4 regions of the Streptomyces sp. NPDC004435 genome follow, and region 4 is predicted to be linked to each of the others. Evidence: riboswitches for the same ligand, from Rfam matches in the RefSeq annotation. Region 4 holds a riboswitch; each other region holds the start of a gene.
The links. A riboswitch is a leader RNA that binds a small molecule or an ion and turns the genes downstream of it on or off. The one in region 4 is predicted to bind cobalamin.

Region 1 (3,791 bases), on a different contig from region 4:
TCGCGGATCTGGGCGTCCTTGACCTCGCACAGCCAGCCGTCGACGTGCAGCAGGAAGTCGTCGAAGCCGTCGTCGTCGGGCCGCTCCGCCATGCCGAGGTCGTGGTCGAGCTTGGCGGCCTGGATCAGGGTCCAGATCTGGGCGCGGATCGCGGGCAGCTTCGCCGGGTCCATGGAGGAGATCTGCGCGTACTCGTCGAGCAGCTGCTCCAGGCGCGCGATGTCCCCGTACGAGTCGGCGCGGGCCATCGGCGGCACGAGGTGGTCGACGAGGGTGGCGTGGACGCGCCGCTTGGCCTGGGTGCCCTCGCCCGGGTCGTTGACGAGGAACGGGTAGACGAGCGGCAGGTCGCCGAGGGCCGCGTCGGGGCCGCAGGCGGCGGAGAGGCCGGCGTTCTTGCCGGGCAGCCACTCCAGGTTGCCGTGCTTGCCGAGGTGGACCATGGCGTCGGCGCCGAAGCCGCCGTCCTCCGCGCGGGCCGCGATCCAGCGGTAGGCGGCGAGGTAGTGGTGGGACGGCGGGAGGTCCGGGTCGTGGTAGATCGCGATCGGGTTCTCGCCGAAGCCGCGCGGCGGCTGGATGAGGACGAGGAGGTTCCCGCGGCGGAGCGCGGCGAGGACGATGTCGCCCTCCGGGTTCCGGGACCGGTCGAGGAACATCTCGCCGGGGGCCGGTCCCCAGTGCTCCTCGACCTGCTCGCGCAGCTCGGCGGGGAGTTCGGCGTACCAGCGCTTGTAGTCGGCGGCCGGGATGCGGACCGGGTTCTTCGCCAGCTGCTCCTCGGTGAGCCACTCCTGGTCGTGGCCGCCGGCCTCGATCAGGGCGTAGATCAGCTCGTCGCCGTCGCCGGAGACGAGGCCGGGCAGCTCGGCCTCGGGGCCGAAGTCGTACCCCTCGGCGATCAGCCGGCGCAGCAGGGCGACGGCGGAGGCGGGGGTGTCGAGGCCGACGGCGTTGCCGATGCGGGAGTGCTTGGTCGGGTACGCGGAGAGGACGAGCGCGAGCTTCTTCTCGGCGTTCGGGATGTGCCGCAGGCGGGCGTGGCGGACGGCGATGCCGGCCACGCGGGCGGCCCGCTCGGCGTCGGCGACGTAGGCGGGCAGGCCGTCGGCGTCGATCTCCTTGAAGGAGAAGGGGACGGTGATGAGGCGGCCGTCGAACTCGGGGACGGCGACCTGGCTGGCCGCGTCGAGCGGCGACAGGCCCTCGTCGTTCTCCTCCCAGGCGGAGCGGGAGCCGGTGAGGCACAGCGCCTGGAGCACCGGCACGTCGAGCGAGGCGAGCGCGCCCGCGTCCCACGCCTCCTCGTCGCCGCCGGCCTGGGCGGCGGCCGGCTTGGTGCCGCCGGCGGCGAGGACGGTGGTGACGACGGCGTCGGCGCCGCGCAGGACGGCGAGCAGCTCCTCCTCGGGGGCGCGCAGGGAGGCCACGTACAGCGGGAGGGGGCGGGCCCCGGCGTCCTCGATCGCGTCGCAGAGGGCGCCGACGAAGGCGGTGTTCCCGCTCATGTGGTGGGCGCGGTAGTAGAGCACGGCGATCGTCGGGCCGGTCACGTCCTTCGCGGCGCGCTCCAGCGGGCCCCAGGTGGGGGCGGCGGCCGGGGCCTCGAAGCCGTGGCCGGTGAGGAGCACGGTGTCGGAGAGGAAGCGGGCCAGCTGCTCCAGGTTGGCGGGGCCGCCGTGGGCGAGGTAGGCGTGGGCCTCGGTGGCGACGCCGATCGGCACGGTGGAGGCGGCCATCAGCTGGGCGTCGGGGGCCTGTTCGCCGCTGAGGACGACGACCGGCTTTCCGGTGGCGAGGACCGCGTCGAGGCCCTCCTGCCAGGAGCGGACGCCGCCGAGGAGGCGGACGACGACCAGCTCGGCGCCGTCGAGGAGACCGGGGAGGTCGCCGAGCGGGAGCCGGGAGGGGTTGGCGAAGCGGTACGCGACCGGGCCCTCGGGCGCGGCGGCGTTCGCCGCCCGGGCGCTGAGCAGGTCGGTGTCGGAGTGCGACAGCAGCAGGAGCATGGCGAGGCTCAGGCCCTTCCTCGGGGTTGTCCGCGCCCCGGGTGGTCGTATGGACGGCGGGGGAGTTCCTGACTCACCCGGGCCGTCGCCGGCTCGGGCTCACAGTGGCGGGACCGCGCCGGATTCTCACCGGGCTTCCTCCCCGGGGTCCTGGGACCCCATGCCGCTCTGCATAGTAGATCGTGGTCTCCGGGAGCCGGAGGGGGCCGGGAAGTCGGCCGGATCACACTCGGTGGCGGCCCGTTCTCGCGTGGGTATGCTCGCCGCCATGCCGCCGACCCCACCCAGTCCGCCCGAAGCGGGCGAACTTCGCATACGGGACCGAGGCGACGCGTGCCCGGGGGCGCTCCGGCTGCACGCCGCCGCCGACGGTTTCCTCGCCCGACTCCGGCTCCCCGCCGGGCGGTTGACGAGGCATCAGCTCACGGTCCTGGCCGGCGCGGCCGAGGAGCTCGGTGACGGCGGCCTCTCCGTCACCTCCCGCGGCAACGCCGAGCTGCGCGGGCTGACCGAGGACTGCGGCGGCCGGCTCGCCGCGCTCCTCGACGAGGCGGGACTGCTGCCCTCCCCCACCCACGAGCGGGTCCGGAACATCGTCGCCTCCCCCGCCGCCGGACTCGACGGACTCGGCCACGCCGACGTGCAGTTGTGGGCCCGGGCCCTGGACGCGGCGCTCTGCGCGGAGCCCCGCGCGGCGGCCCTCTCCGGCCGCTTCCTCTTCGTCCTCGACGACGGACGCGGCGACGTCACCGGCCTCGGCGGCGATGTGACCTTGGTCGCAGCACCGGACGGCGCCGCGCTCCTCACGGCCGGCTCCCGGACCTTCCGGCTGCCCGCCGCCGACGCCGTGCCCGCCGCGCTCGCCTGCGCCCTCGCCTTCCTCGACGCCGCCGACGCGGCCGGCACCGGCGCGTGGCGCCCGCGCGAGCTCCCGCCCGGGCACCTCCCGGACTGGGCCGGCGCCCTGGCCCGCGCGGGGATCACCGCGGAGCCCGTACCCCCCTTCACTCCCCCGACGGCGCCGCCGCCCGCACCCGGCCCGCTCGGTGACCACGCCCTGCACGTCCTCGCCCCCCTCGGCCGGCTGACCGCCGCCCGGCTGCGGGCGCTCGGCGAGGGCGCGGCCGAGGTGCGGCTCACCCCGTGGCGCGGGGTGGTCGTGGTCCTGGCCGCCCCGCCGGCGGTATCCGGCCGGCTCGCCGCGCTCGGCGCCCTCGGCCTGATCACCGATCCCACCGACCCGGGCACCGGCGTCACCGCCTGCACCGGGACGCCCGGCTGCGCCAAGTCCCTCGCCGACGTGCGGGCGGAGGCGGCGCGCGCGCCCGGCGGGCCGCTGCCCGTGCACTACTCCGGCTGCGAGCGCCGCTGCGGACACCCGCACGGCCTGCGGATCGAGGTCACGGCCCGGGACTCCGACACCTATCTGCTGGACGGCACCCCCGTCCCCCGTACCGCCCTGGCCCAGGCCGTCGCGGCGGCCCGCACGAGATCGAATGAGAGCTGAGGATGTACGAGTACGAGAAAGACGGCGCCGAGATCTACCGCCGCTCCTTCGCCACGATCCGCGCCGAGGCGGACCTCGCCGCCCTGCCCGCCGACGTCGCCACCGTCGTCGTCCGCATGATCCACGCCTGCGGCATGACCGACCTCGTCCGGGACGTCGCCTACTCCCCCGGGGTCGTCTCCCGCGCCCGCGCCGCCCTCCAGGCCGGCGCCCCCATCCTCTGCGACGCCCAGATGGTCGCCTCCGGCGTCACCCGCAAGCGGCTGCCCGCCGAC
Region 2 (3,791 bases), on a different contig from region 4:
CGTCACCCTCGCCGCGCTCGCCAGGACGACCGGCATCTCCAAGAGCACCCTGTCGCGCCTGGAAGCGGGGCAGCGGCGCCCCAGCCTTGACCTGCTGCTGCCCATCGCCCAGGCGTTCCAGGTCCCGCTGGACGAGCTGGTGGGCGCGCCGGAGGTGGGCGATCCGCGGGTCAGGCTGAAACCCCATGCGGTCGGCGGCAACACCGTGCTGCCTCTGACACGTCAGCCGGGACCGCTGCAGAGCTACAAGATGATCCTGCCCGCCACGCGGGACACGCCCGACCCGTGCACGCACGAGGGGTACGAGTGGCTGTACGTGCTCTCGGGCCGCCTCCGCCTCGTGCTGGCCGACCACGATCTGGTGCTCGACCAGGGGGAGGTGGCCGAGTTCGACACCCGCCTGCCGCACTGGTTCGGCAGCACGGGGCAGGGGCCGGTCGAGGTGCTGAGCATCTTCGGGCGGCAGGGCGAGCGGATGCACGTCCGTGCCCGACCCTCGCACCGGACGCCCGCCTCCGGCACGTGAACCGGAGGCGGGCGTCCGGGTGCGGGGGAGCGCCGAGGGGTGGGGAACGGGCGGAGTGGGTAGCTCGTGGGGCGTCCGGGGTGCGCCCGGTCCGGTGGACGGGCGTTCGGTTAGGGTGACCTTGCTGGACGTCCGGCTCGGTGGTGGGGGCGGGTTCGGGTGCCGGTACGGTGGGATCCAGGCGACGGAACGGGCAGAGGCGGAGCGCAGGTGAGAGGCGGAGACCGGGCTGGTGCCCGTCGCGGGACCGGTGTGGCGGGACCCTCGCCGCGGGTGACCGGAGCGAGGCGCCGTGGGTGAGATCCTGCGCGTGGCCGGAGCCCTGTACGTGATCGTTCTGCTCCGGGCCGGGGGGACCTTCGCCGTCGGCTGGCTCGCCGGCGCCGGCGCCAGGCGCGGCAGGTTCGCCGAGCGGATGTCCTCCGCCAAGTTCCAGCGCGCCGAACGGGCCATCCAGCGGTGGGGCGCGCCCGTCGTGGCCGTCTCCTTCCTGACCGTGGGCTTCCAGACCGCCGCCAACTTCCTCGCCGGCACCATGCGGATGCCGCTGCCGCGCTACCTTCCCGCGCTGTTCGTCGGCGGAGCGGCCTGGGCCCTGCTCTACGCCGTCTTCGGGATCGGCGCGATCGCCGCACTGGGCGCGCTGTTCGCCCGGCACACGGCACTGGGCGTGGCGGGCGTGGCCGTCCTCCTGCTCGCCGCGTGCGGACTCGTCGTCCTCCGGAGGCGCAGGGCGGTGGCGACCGCCCCTGAGGCGGACGCGCCCGGACAGTCCTGAGGGCCGGGACGCGTCGTCCGCCGCGGGACCCCGGTCAGGAGACGCCGGCGTTCACCACGTCGAGGGCGGGCACCGGACGGGGGGAGCCGTCGGTGTCTATGGCGACGAAGGTGAGGAAGGCGGTCGCGACCTCGGTGGCGGGGCCGGAGCTGTTCCAGCGCTCGGCGGTCACGCGGACGCCGACGGTCATCGAGGTCCTGCCCGCCCGTTCCAGACCGGCCTCCACACTGAGCAGGTCCCCGGCCCGGACCGGGGCGAGGAAGGTCATCCGGTCGACCGACACGGTCACCGCCGGTCCGTCGGCGTGACGCCCGGCGGCCGCCGCGGCGGCGTCGTCGATCAGCTTCATCATGACGCCACCGTGGATGGTGCCGTACAGGTTGGTGTCGTGCTCGCTCATGATGTGGGCGAGCACCACCCGGGAGTCGTCCGGGGTCTTGGCGGGACGGGGGGATGCGGAGACGGCACGATCGGCCACGTCAACTCTCCTTCGCGAGTCGCGGCGGGCTGCACCGCGCGCACGGGTCGCCGGCGCGCGGACAGCGGGCAGGTCTTCGGACTCGCGGGCCCGCCCACCGGATCTCCACCCGGCGGAACCCCTACTGGCCGTCGCTTCCCAGACCCTTCCAGGACCCAGTGCGTAGGACGGCGGTCGTTCCCGCTCACCGCTGCGGGGCAGTCCCGGATTCCCACCGGGTTCCCTCTTACGACGCGTCCCGTACGGCTGACGGGGGCGAACCAGCTGCACCTGCCAGCGTACGCGCCGCCGCCGCCCCCGCGGACCCTCCCCCCGGCTTGACCTGCTATTCCGTGCGCAGAGCCGTGGCCGTGCGGGTCCTGGCCGCCCACCCGGCGGGGAGGAGGGCCCCCAAGACGGCGATGAGCGGCCCGCCGAGGGCCAGGGGGAGGAGTTCGGCCGCGCCGTACACGTCGACGACGGAGGCCGGGAGGCGGAGCCCCACGCCGTCGGCCATCGCGGGCATGATCCGGCCGTGCAGGGCGACCCCGAGCGGCACGCCCAGGACGCCCGCGACCGTCCCGGTCACGGCGACCGAGGTGAGGACCATCGCCACGGTCTGACGGGGGGTCATGCCGAGCGCCTTGTGCACCCCGATCTCCCGGACGCGCTCGCGGGTGTCGAGCAGCACGCCGTTGAGGACGCCGAGCGCGGCGACGGTGACGAGGACCAGGGTCAGGAGCGCGGCCAGCGCGTTGAGCGTGACGACCATGTCGCCGCCCGAGCGGAGCGCGCCGGCCCGTGCGGTGAGTCCCAGGGGGGCCAGGCGGGCGTTCAGCGCCTCGACGTAGGCCGGTACGCCGGTGCCCGGGGCGACCGCGACATGGTGGCTCGTCGAGGTCCGGTCGGGGTGCGCGGGGGCGACGGTCGCGAAGTCGGTGAACACCTGCATGCCGTCGTTGCGCGGGTCGAGGACCTCGCCCACGATCCGTACCGTGACCGGTTCGGCCATGCCGCTCAGGGTGACCGTGTCGCCGACGCGGGTGCCGGTCGCGGTCAGGAAGGGGGTCGGGACCACGGCCTCGCCCGGCTTCCCGAACCAGCGGCCCGAGACCATCGTGTAGCCGCCCCAGGAGGCGTCGCCGGTGAAGGCGACCACCTCGACCAGCCCGGTGAGGCCGGCCACCGTCGCCCGTACCGTCGTGGCGCTGTACTGCCTCCCGGTGCCCGCGGTCCCGGCGATCGCCGCGGTGACGGCGGCGGGATCGGCCTTCGGGGTCCGCTCCGGCGCCGCCGTGCCGGGCGGCCCGAGGGCGGGCCGCGGCTCGGGCACGGTGACGTCCGCCACGTCGTGGGTCCTGGCCTTCATCACCTCGCCGAGCGAGGCGCCCATCCCCACGGTGAACGTGACGGCGGCCGCGCCGAACAGGATCGCCGTGCCCATGGCCAGCGCGCGGACCGGCCGGGCGAAGGGCCGCATCAGGCCCAGGGCGACCGGCTGCGGCAGCGGCAGGCGCCCGGCCGCGCGGGCCGCCCGGCCGCCGCGCCCCGCCGGTACGGCCCGCCCGACGGCGAGCGCGTCGACCGTGCGCAGCCGGCCCGCCCGCCAGGCGCTCGCCCACGCGGTCGCCGCCACCAGACCGAGCACCCCGGCGATCACCGCCAGGTCGACGGAGGGCGTCACGGCCAGGGAGGAGGTGCCGTACACCTCCTCCGCCTCGGCCAGCACGGGCACCGCGAGCAGATGGCCGACGAGCACACCGGCGGTCGTGCCGACGGCGGCCGGCACCAGCGCCTGGCCCAGATACGCCCGTACGACCTGGGCCGGGGTGCAGCCGACGGCCTTCAGGATCCCGATCCGGCGCGTCCCCGTCCCGACCGCCGACGCGACGACGTTGCCGACGACGAGCACCGACATGACCAGGCCGAGCGCGCCGAACGCCACGAGGAAGGGGACGTAGAGCGCGGTGTCGCGCTCGGCGCCCTCCGCGACGGCCAGCCACGACCGCTCGCCCACGGCCGCCCCGGCC
Region 3 (3,791 bases), on a different contig from region 4:
CGAGACCGGTCTGGAGCCGCTGCGCCCGGTCGAAGGCCCGCACGAACGAGGTCGCGCCGAGCCCGGCCAGCGACCGCCACACGGCCGCCCGGGTCGTTGCCCCGAGCCGCGCCGCCTGCGCCTGACGCACCTTGGCCTGGGCGTCGAGCAGCAGGAAGACGATCCGGTACATCACCAGGGCCACGTCCACCACCGGCGCCGGCACCCCGGCCCCGACCAGGCGCGGCAGCACGTCCGACACCGGTGTGGTGAACGCGAACAGCAGCACGCCCAGCGAGGCCGACGCCGTCCGCAGCAGCAGCTCTCCGGCGTGCACGGGCCCGTCCGGAGCCCAGGCCACGGCGCCCCCGGGCCCGCCCACCGCGAACAGCAGCGGAACGGCTCCGGTGACGCAGAAGCCCAGGGGGATCCGGAAGGCCCGCCACAGCTGCCGGCCCGGCACACCGGCCGGGCCGAGCAGGACGGCGAGGGTGGCCGCCGCGATCAGGGGCGCCCCCGGCCACGGCGGCAGACACACCGCGCAGAGCGTCAGACCGAAGCCGAGCGCGGCCTTCTCCGCCGGATGACGGCGGCGCCAGCGACTGCTGTGCGCCGCCGCGTCGATCGGCAGCATCCGCGGCTACGCGTCCGCGCCCGGGGCGCCGCTCTCCTCACGGGCCGCGGCCCGCTCCTCGCCCTGCCGGCGACCGCGCCGCACGCCGAAGTAGTAGGCGAGGACACCGGCGCCGAGGGCCGCCTGGAGGGCGAACAGCGCCGACTCGATCTCGCCGGACGGCGGCTCGTAGAGCGGGCTGAACCACGGCTCGTAGTCCGGCTTGATCTCGGTGATCGCCGTCTCGGCCTCCGCGTCCGCGCCGGCGAACGGCTCCTCCTTGTGGTCGCCGAGCCCGAGCACCAGGGGCAGGACCGCCAGCGCCGCCACGAGCGCCAGCAGCAGGGTGTTGATCTTCGCGTTCCGGCTCATCACGCCGCCGCCTCCTCGCGTCGCTTCGACTCCGTCCGGGTGAGCACGCCGAGACGCAGCAGGTCACCCTTGCTGGACTGCATGAGCAGCCGCACCACCAGCACGGTCAGCAGGCCCTCGCTCACGGCGAGCGGGATCTGCGTCACCGCGAAGATGGAGCCGAACTTCGCCAGCGACCCCGCGATGCCGGTGCCCGGGTCGGGGAAAGCGACGGCCAGCTGGACGCTGGTCACGCAGTAGGTGGACAGGTCGGCGACGAACGCGCCGAAGAAGACGCTCACCATCAGCGGCGCCCCGGACCGCTTCAGCAGCACATAGGCGCCGTACCCCGCCCAGGGGCCGACGATCGCCATCGAGAAGACGTTCGCCCCCAGCGTGGTCAGCCCGCCGTGGGCGAGCAGCAGCGCCTGGAAGAGGAGCGTGATGGTGCCGAGGACCGCCATGATCGGCGGCCGGAACAATATCGCGCCCAGTCCCGTACCCGTAGGGTGGGAGCAACTGCCCGTCACCGACGGCAGCTTGAGCGCGGACAGGACGAACGTGAAGGCGCCGGCGGCGCCGAGCAGCAGGGTGGACTCGGGGTTGGCGCGCACCTCGCGGGTGAGCGCGCGGACGCCGTGGACGACGAACGGGGCCGATGCGACGCCCCAGGCGGCCGCATGGACGGGGGGCAGATACCCCTCGGCGATATGCATGATCGGGAGACCCTCTCCAGCACCTCGTGGATGGACAACGCGCCCTGGCCGGTCTCCTGGCTGACGGTCATGACGCCCGACTCCGCCTTCCCATCCCGCGACGGTCTCCCGCGGCGGAACAGTGGCTTCCCCGAGGGGATGGAGCCGGACCTCCCGATCACAGTGGCGAGGGCCGCACCGGTACTGCACCGGTTTCCCGAACACCAAGGCGGTGCGACATTAGTGTGTTGACCTGCCTCATCACAATGCGGGGTCGGTCACTCGCGCTCGGACATCTCCCAAGGCCCGGCGCCGTGCGGGACCCGTTGTCAGACCCCCGCACTAGCGTGGACGTGTCCTAGTGCGTTGCTGCTGCTCGGACGAGGGCGCCCCGGCGGCGTGGAACCCGGCCGGGGCGCCCCGCTTACCTGCGGGCGTCAGACCTTGCGGTAGGCGTACGCCTCCGAGGCCGCCGCCGCGACCGCGTCCAGGTCCCCGCCGGCGCTCGCCGTCACCAGCGCGGCCACCGCGCCCTCCACGAAGGGCGCGTCCACCAGCCGGGTGCCCTCCGGAAGCTCGTCGCCCTCCGCGAGGAGCGCCTTCACCGTCAGTACGGCACTGCCCAGGTCCACCAGGACGGCCACCCCGGCGCCCGCGTCGACGGCCTTCGCGGCCTCGGCGATCAGGTCGGCGCTGGTGCCGAGCCCTCCGCCGGGCCCGCCGCCCGCCGCCGCGACCGGCGCCAGGTCGCCGCCGCCGGCGAGCCCCCGGGCCAGGTCGGCGACCGCCTCCGCGACGGCGCCGCTGTGCGAGACCAGCACGATCCCGACCCTGCCCCCGCTCACCGCCCCGCCCCCTCTCCTGTTCCGGCCGCCTCCGCCGTCTCCGCCAGCGCGGCGAAGAGCAGCGCCGAGGAGGTCGCCCCCGGATCCTGGTGGCCGACCGACCGCTCCCCGAGATAGCTGGCCCGGCCCTTGCGGGCGCGCAGCGGGACGGTCGCGAGCGCGCCCTCGTCGGCCGCGGCGCGCGCCGCGGCGAAGGACTCGGGCAGCGCCGCCACGGCGGGGGTCAGCGCGTCCAGCATCGTCTTGTCGCCCGGTACGGCTCCGCCGAGCTGCCCGACGGCGGCGACCCCGGCCGCGAGCGCGTCCGCGAGCTCGGCCCGCGTGACCTCCCCGCCCTCGCCGAGCGCCTTGCCGGCCCGGCGCAACAGCGTCCCGTAGAGCGGCCCCGAGGCCCCGCCCACCGTGGAGATCAGCTGCCGCCCGGCGGTCACGAGGACCGCGCCCGGTGTCGCGGGCGGCTCCTTCGCCAGCGTGTCGGCGACGGCGGCGAACCCGCGCCGCAGATTGGCGCCGTGGTCCGCGTCGCCGATCGCCGCGTCCAGCTCGGTCAGGCGCCCGGCCTCCCGCTCCACCGCCGCCGCCACGGCCGCCATCCAGCGCACCGCGAACGCGGCGCCGTACGTCTCCGTCATCGTCCCCTCACCGGCCCCATCGCAGCGCGGCCGTCGACACCGGCGCGTCCCACAGCCGCAGCAGCTCCTCGTCCGCCGCGCACACCGTCACCGAGCACCCCGCCATGTCGAGCGAGGTCACGTAGTTCCCGACCAGCGTCCGCGCCACCGGCACCCGGCGCGCGTCGAGGACCCGCCGCACCTCGGCGTTGAACCCGTACAGCTCCAGCAGTGGCGTCGCCCCCATGCCGTTCACCAGCAGCAGCACCGGATCCGACGGCCGCAGGTCGTCGAGGACCGCGTCGACGGCGACCTCGGCGATCTCCCGCGCGGTCATCATCCCGCGCCGCTCCCGCCCCGGCTCGCCGTGGATGCCGACGCCCAACTCCAGCTCCCCGGGCGGAAGGTCGAAGGTCGGGCTGCCCTTGGCGGGCGTGGTGCAGGCGCTCAGCGCGACCCCGAACGACCGCGACCGCGCGACCACCCGCCGGGCCAGCGCCTCCACCCGCTCCAGCGGGGCGCCCTCGTCGGCCGCCGCCCCGGCCAGCTTCTCCACGAAGAGGGTGGCCCCGGTCCCGCGCCGCCCCGCCGTGTACAGGCTGTCGGTCACGGCCACGTCGTCGTCGACGAGCACCCGGGCGACCTGGATGCCCTCGTCCTCGGCGAGTTCGGCGGCCATCTCGAAGTTCAGCACGTC
Region 4 (3,791 bases):
TGACGACGGTGACGCCGTCGTCGTCCGGGCAGAACCCCGGGGTGCCGCGGCTCTGGTCGACGGAGTACGCGGCCGGCGCCGAGGCCAGGCCGAACCCGGCCGTGCCGAGGAGAAGGGCGAGGGCGAGCAGCCCCGAGCGGAGCCGCTGCCCCCGTGGCGTCGTGGACGTCACGTGTGGGACCCCTGCCTGCGCCTGCCTGCGCGGAGCGCGGCGTAGCCGGCCGCGGTCAGCGCCGCGGCGCCGCCGCCGAGCAGCAGGACGCCGCCGCTGCCCGTGCTGGCCAGCGCGCCGCCGCCACCGGTGGATCCCGAACCGGAACCCGAACCGGAGCCCTGGTAGGGCGCGGTGGTGTCCGTCGGCGACGTGGTCGCTCCGGACGCGGTGCGCGACGGCGTGCCGCCGGCGGAGTGGGACGGGCTGCCGGTCGGCGTGCCGGCGGTACCGCTCGCGGTGCGCGACGGCGTAGCGGTCGGCGTGCCGGAGGGCGTACCGGCGGTGCCGCTCGGGGTGCCGGCGGTGTGGCTCGGCGTGCGGGACGGCTCGCCCGAGGTGGTCCGGGAGGGCGTGCCGCTCGGGGTCTTCGAGGGGTCCTTCGTCGGCGTGTCACTCGGGTCGGGACCCGGGTCGGGCGTCGTGACGCCGACCTTCCCCAGCGGGATCTGCGCGAGGGCGAGCAGGGCCTGCGGCGTGGAGCGGCGCCACTGGTCGCGCTGGAACTCCGGGATGCCGTCCGTCTTGGCGCCCGCGAGCGCCTCGTCGTTGTAGGCGATGGCGCCGGCCTCTGCGGACGCGGCGCCCGCGGTCGACGCCGTGAGCTGGTGCGCCTTGATCCAGGAGGCCGCCTCGTCGGCCTCGGCCTGGTGCCCCGTGGCCGCGAGGGCCTGACCGCCGAGACCGGTGCTGTTCGCGTTGGGGAAGTCCGTGGGGCCGGAGCCGTTCAGCGAGCCGTCGGCGTTCTGGATCCCGGCCAGCCAGTCACCGCCCTTCGCCGCGGCCGCGGCGGCACCCTCCGCGCCGTCCTCGGCCGCGGCCAGCAGCGCCTGGACCGCCATGGCCGTGGAGTCCGGGTCGAGCACCGCGTCCGCCCCCTGGGCGTCGCAGTCCCCGGTGACGGTGTCGCCGCCGAAGGCGTACGGGTAGAGCCGGAAGCCACCGGCCGCGCACTGCTGGTCGATCAGGAAGTCGACGGCGTTCTGCGGGACGTCGCCGCTGCGGGCCAGGCCCAGCACGGCCAGGGACTGGCCGAAGGTGTTCGCGGTCTCGCTGCCCTCGACGATCTTGTCCTTCAGCCGGCCGTTCTCCAGCCCGGCCGAAGGACCGGCTATGAGGTCGACCGTCTCCTGACGGAGGTCGTACGCCCCGAACTTCGCGGGGTCCTCCCCCGCGGCCACGGCGGCGTAGAGGAGCTTGGCCGTGGCACCCGATATGCGGTGGCCGGGCTTTCCCCAGGCGTCGTTGCTGTTGTAGTCGCGCACGTGCGCCTTGAGGGCCGCCACGATCCCGTCGGCCGCCTTGTCGTCCGCCCCCGTCGCCTTGAGCGCGACGAGGGTGTCGATGGTCAGACCCCAGTCGGACCCGGAGAAGAACGGGATGCCGCCGTCGACGAGCTCGCCCGCCTGCCAGCGGGCGGCGTCGGCGGCGGCCGTGGGCTGAGGCGCGGCGACCGCGCCGCCCCCGGAGGAGATCAGGACGGCGGCGAGGAACGTGCCCCCGGCTCCGAGAGAGGCGGCGAGCTTGACCGGTGGTCTGGCGCCGGGCATGGCACAGATCCCTTCGACGGGGCCCGCGGTGACGGGCCCCGGAAGGCCGCGACGGCGGGAACCCGCGCGCTCGCTCTCGCGTGCGGCCGGTTCCGGACAGTCGTCGCCCGGGCTCCGTCACCGCAGACCATGGCAGTGAGAAGCAGGAGGCCCTCCAACGGGTGATCCGACTCGCGGCGCGGGACGCGACGCTCACGGTTGCAGGTCAGTGCCGGATTTGCACCGGCTTTCCCCTGATTGGCGGGCATTCAGTTGTCCTCCGCCACAGGCGGAACGGGCGCATCCTATGCATCTTCGTACGAGGGTTTCCAGCCTGGTCAGATGCGGTGCACGCCACATCCGGCGCCTCGGGACGCCTGCCACCACGACCCGAGGCGAGGGGAGTGCTCAGGTGTGGTCGAAGCGGGGTGCGCGTTTGTCCACGAAGGCCGACATGCCCTCCTTCTGGTCGGCGGTGGCGAACACGGCGTGGAAGAGGCGCCGTTCGAACCGCACGCCTTCGGTGAGCGTGGTCTCGAAGGAGCGGTTGACGGCCTCCTTGGCCATCATGGCGACGGGCTTGGACATGTCCGCGATGGCGGTGGCCACGGTGAGGGCCTCGGCGAGCAGATCGGCGGCGGGGACGATCCGGGAGACGAGACCGGCCCGCTCGGCCTCCTCCGCGTCCATGGTGCGGCCGGTCAGACACAGCTCCATGGCCTTCGCCTTGCCGACCGCCCGGGTGAGGCGCTGGGAGCCGCCGATCCCGGGGATCACGCCGAGCTTGATCTCGGGCTGGCCGAACTTCGCCGTGTCGGCGGCGAGGAGGACGTCGCACAGCATGGCCAGCTCGCAGCCTCCGCCCAGGGCGTAGCCGGCCACCGCCGCGACGGTGGGGGTGCGGAGCTGCCCGACGCGGTCCCACGCGGTGAACCAGTCCGAGAGGTACATGTCCATGTAGCTCCGCGGCCGCATCTCCTTGATGTCCGCGCCCGCGGCGAAGGCCCTGGCCGAGCCCGTGATCACGATGCAGCCGACCTCGGGGTCCCGGTCCAGCTCCTCCGTGGCGGCCACGACCTCGGTCATGAGCCGGAGGTTCAGCGCGTTCAGGGCCTCGGGCCGGTTGAGGGTGAGGAGGGCGACGCGGCCCTTCCGTTCCAGCAGGATCGTCTCGTAGGTCACGCGGAGGCTCCGTTCGGGTCGGCTTCCACCGGCCGCAGGGTGCGGACGATGGCCGAGAAGTCCAGTTCCGCGCCCGCGCCCTCGGCGAACGCGGTGTACATGGCCGCCGCCTTGAGCGCGAGCGGCGCGTCCACGCCTCCCGCGCGCAGGGCGTTGGCGGCGAGGCCGAGGTCCTTCGCCATCAGCGGGGCGGCGAACCCGGGCCGGTACGCGCGGTTGGCGGGGCTGGTGGGGACCGGCCCGGGGACAGGGCAGTTGACGGTCAGCGCCCAGCACTGGCCCGAGGCCGTGGAGGCGACGTCGTAGAGGGCCTGGTGGTCGAGGCCGAGGCTCTCGGCGAGGACGAACGCCTCGCTGACACCGATCATCGACACCGCGAGGATGAGGTTGTTGCAGATCTTCGCTGCCTGTCCGGCCCCCGGCCCGCCGCAGTGCACGACCTTCCTGCCCATGGCGCCGAGCAGCGGCTCGGCGGCGGCGAACTCCTCCGCGCCACCGCCGGCCATGAAGGTGAGCGTCGCCGCCTCCGCCCCCACGACACCGCCCGACACGGGGGCGTCGAGCCCCCGGTGACCGGCCGCCACCACCGCCTCGTGCGCGGCACGGGCGTCCGCCACGTCGATGGTGGAGCAGTCGACGAACAGCGTCCCGGGGCGGGCCGCGGCCAGCAGCCCCTGCTCCCCGTAGAGGGACAGGACGTGACGGCCCGCCGGCAGCATGGTGACGACCACGTCGGCCTCCGCCGCGGCCGAGACCGCCGATGCCGCGGGCTCGACGCCGGCGGCGGCCGCGGCGGCGACCAGCTCGGGCACCAGGTCGAAACCGAGGACACGATGCCCCGCCTTGGCCAGGTTGGCGGCCATCGGGCC

Region 1: linked by a shared signal. The riboswitch ahead of cobN (cobaltochelatase subunit CobN) and the one ahead of ACFYT9_RS18870 (hypothetical protein) in region 4 are both predicted to bind cobalamin.
Region 2: linked by a shared signal. The riboswitch ahead of ACFYT9_RS20345 (acyl-CoA thioesterase) and the one ahead of ACFYT9_RS18870 (hypothetical protein) in region 4 are both predicted to bind cobalamin.
Region 3: linked by a shared signal. The riboswitch ahead of ACFYT9_RS35960 (energy-coupling factor ABC transporter permease) and the one ahead of ACFYT9_RS18870 (hypothetical protein) in region 4 are both predicted to bind cobalamin.

The regions. Positions count from the first base shown of each region.
Region 1 covers NZ_JBIAMB010000002.1:105,804-109,594, forward strand. Annotated here, with positions in the region: gene cobN (cobaltochelatase subunit CobN) at 1-2,009, opposite strand, end outside; cobalamin riboswitch at 2,051-2,186, opposite strand; gene ACFYT9_RS03675 (cobalamin biosynthesis protein CobG) at 2,266-3,516, shown strand; gene ACFYT9_RS03680 (precorrin-8X methylmutase) at 3,519-3,791, shown strand, end outside.
Region 2 covers NZ_JBIAMB010000010.1:238,122-241,912, forward strand. Annotated here, with positions in the region: gene ACFYT9_RS20335 (helix-turn-helix domain-containing protein) at 1-526, shown strand, start outside; gene ACFYT9_RS20340 (DedA family protein) at 819-1,304, shown strand; gene ACFYT9_RS20345 (acyl-CoA thioesterase) at 1,339-1,782, opposite strand; cobalamin riboswitch at 1,853-2,011, opposite strand; gene ACFYT9_RS20350 (ABC transporter permease) at 2,108-3,791, opposite strand, start outside.
Region 3 covers NZ_JBIAMB010000029.1:36,138-39,928, forward strand. Annotated here, with positions in the region: gene cbiQ (cobalt ECF transporter T component CbiQ) at 1-613, opposite strand, end outside; gene ACFYT9_RS35955 (energy-coupling factor ABC transporter substrate-binding protein) at 620-964, opposite strand; gene ACFYT9_RS35960 (energy-coupling factor ABC transporter permease) at 964-1,659, opposite strand; cobalamin riboswitch at 1,688-1,882, opposite strand; gene ACFYT9_RS35965 (PTS-dependent dihydroxyacetone kinase phosphotransferase subunit DhaM) at 2,076-2,483, opposite strand; gene dhaL (dihydroxyacetone kinase subunit DhaL) at 2,480-3,115, opposite strand; gene dhaK (dihydroxyacetone kinase subunit DhaK) at 3,123-3,791, opposite strand, start outside.
Region 4 covers NZ_JBIAMB010000009.1:259,029-262,819, forward strand. Annotated here, with positions in the region: gene ACFYT9_RS18865 (hypothetical protein) at 1-172, opposite strand, end outside; gene ACFYT9_RS18870 (hypothetical protein) at 169-1,761, opposite strand; cobalamin riboswitch at 1,900-2,049, opposite strand; gene ACFYT9_RS18875 (enoyl-CoA hydratase) at 2,149-2,922, opposite strand; gene mmsB (3-hydroxyisobutyrate dehydrogenase) at 2,919-3,791, opposite strand, start outside.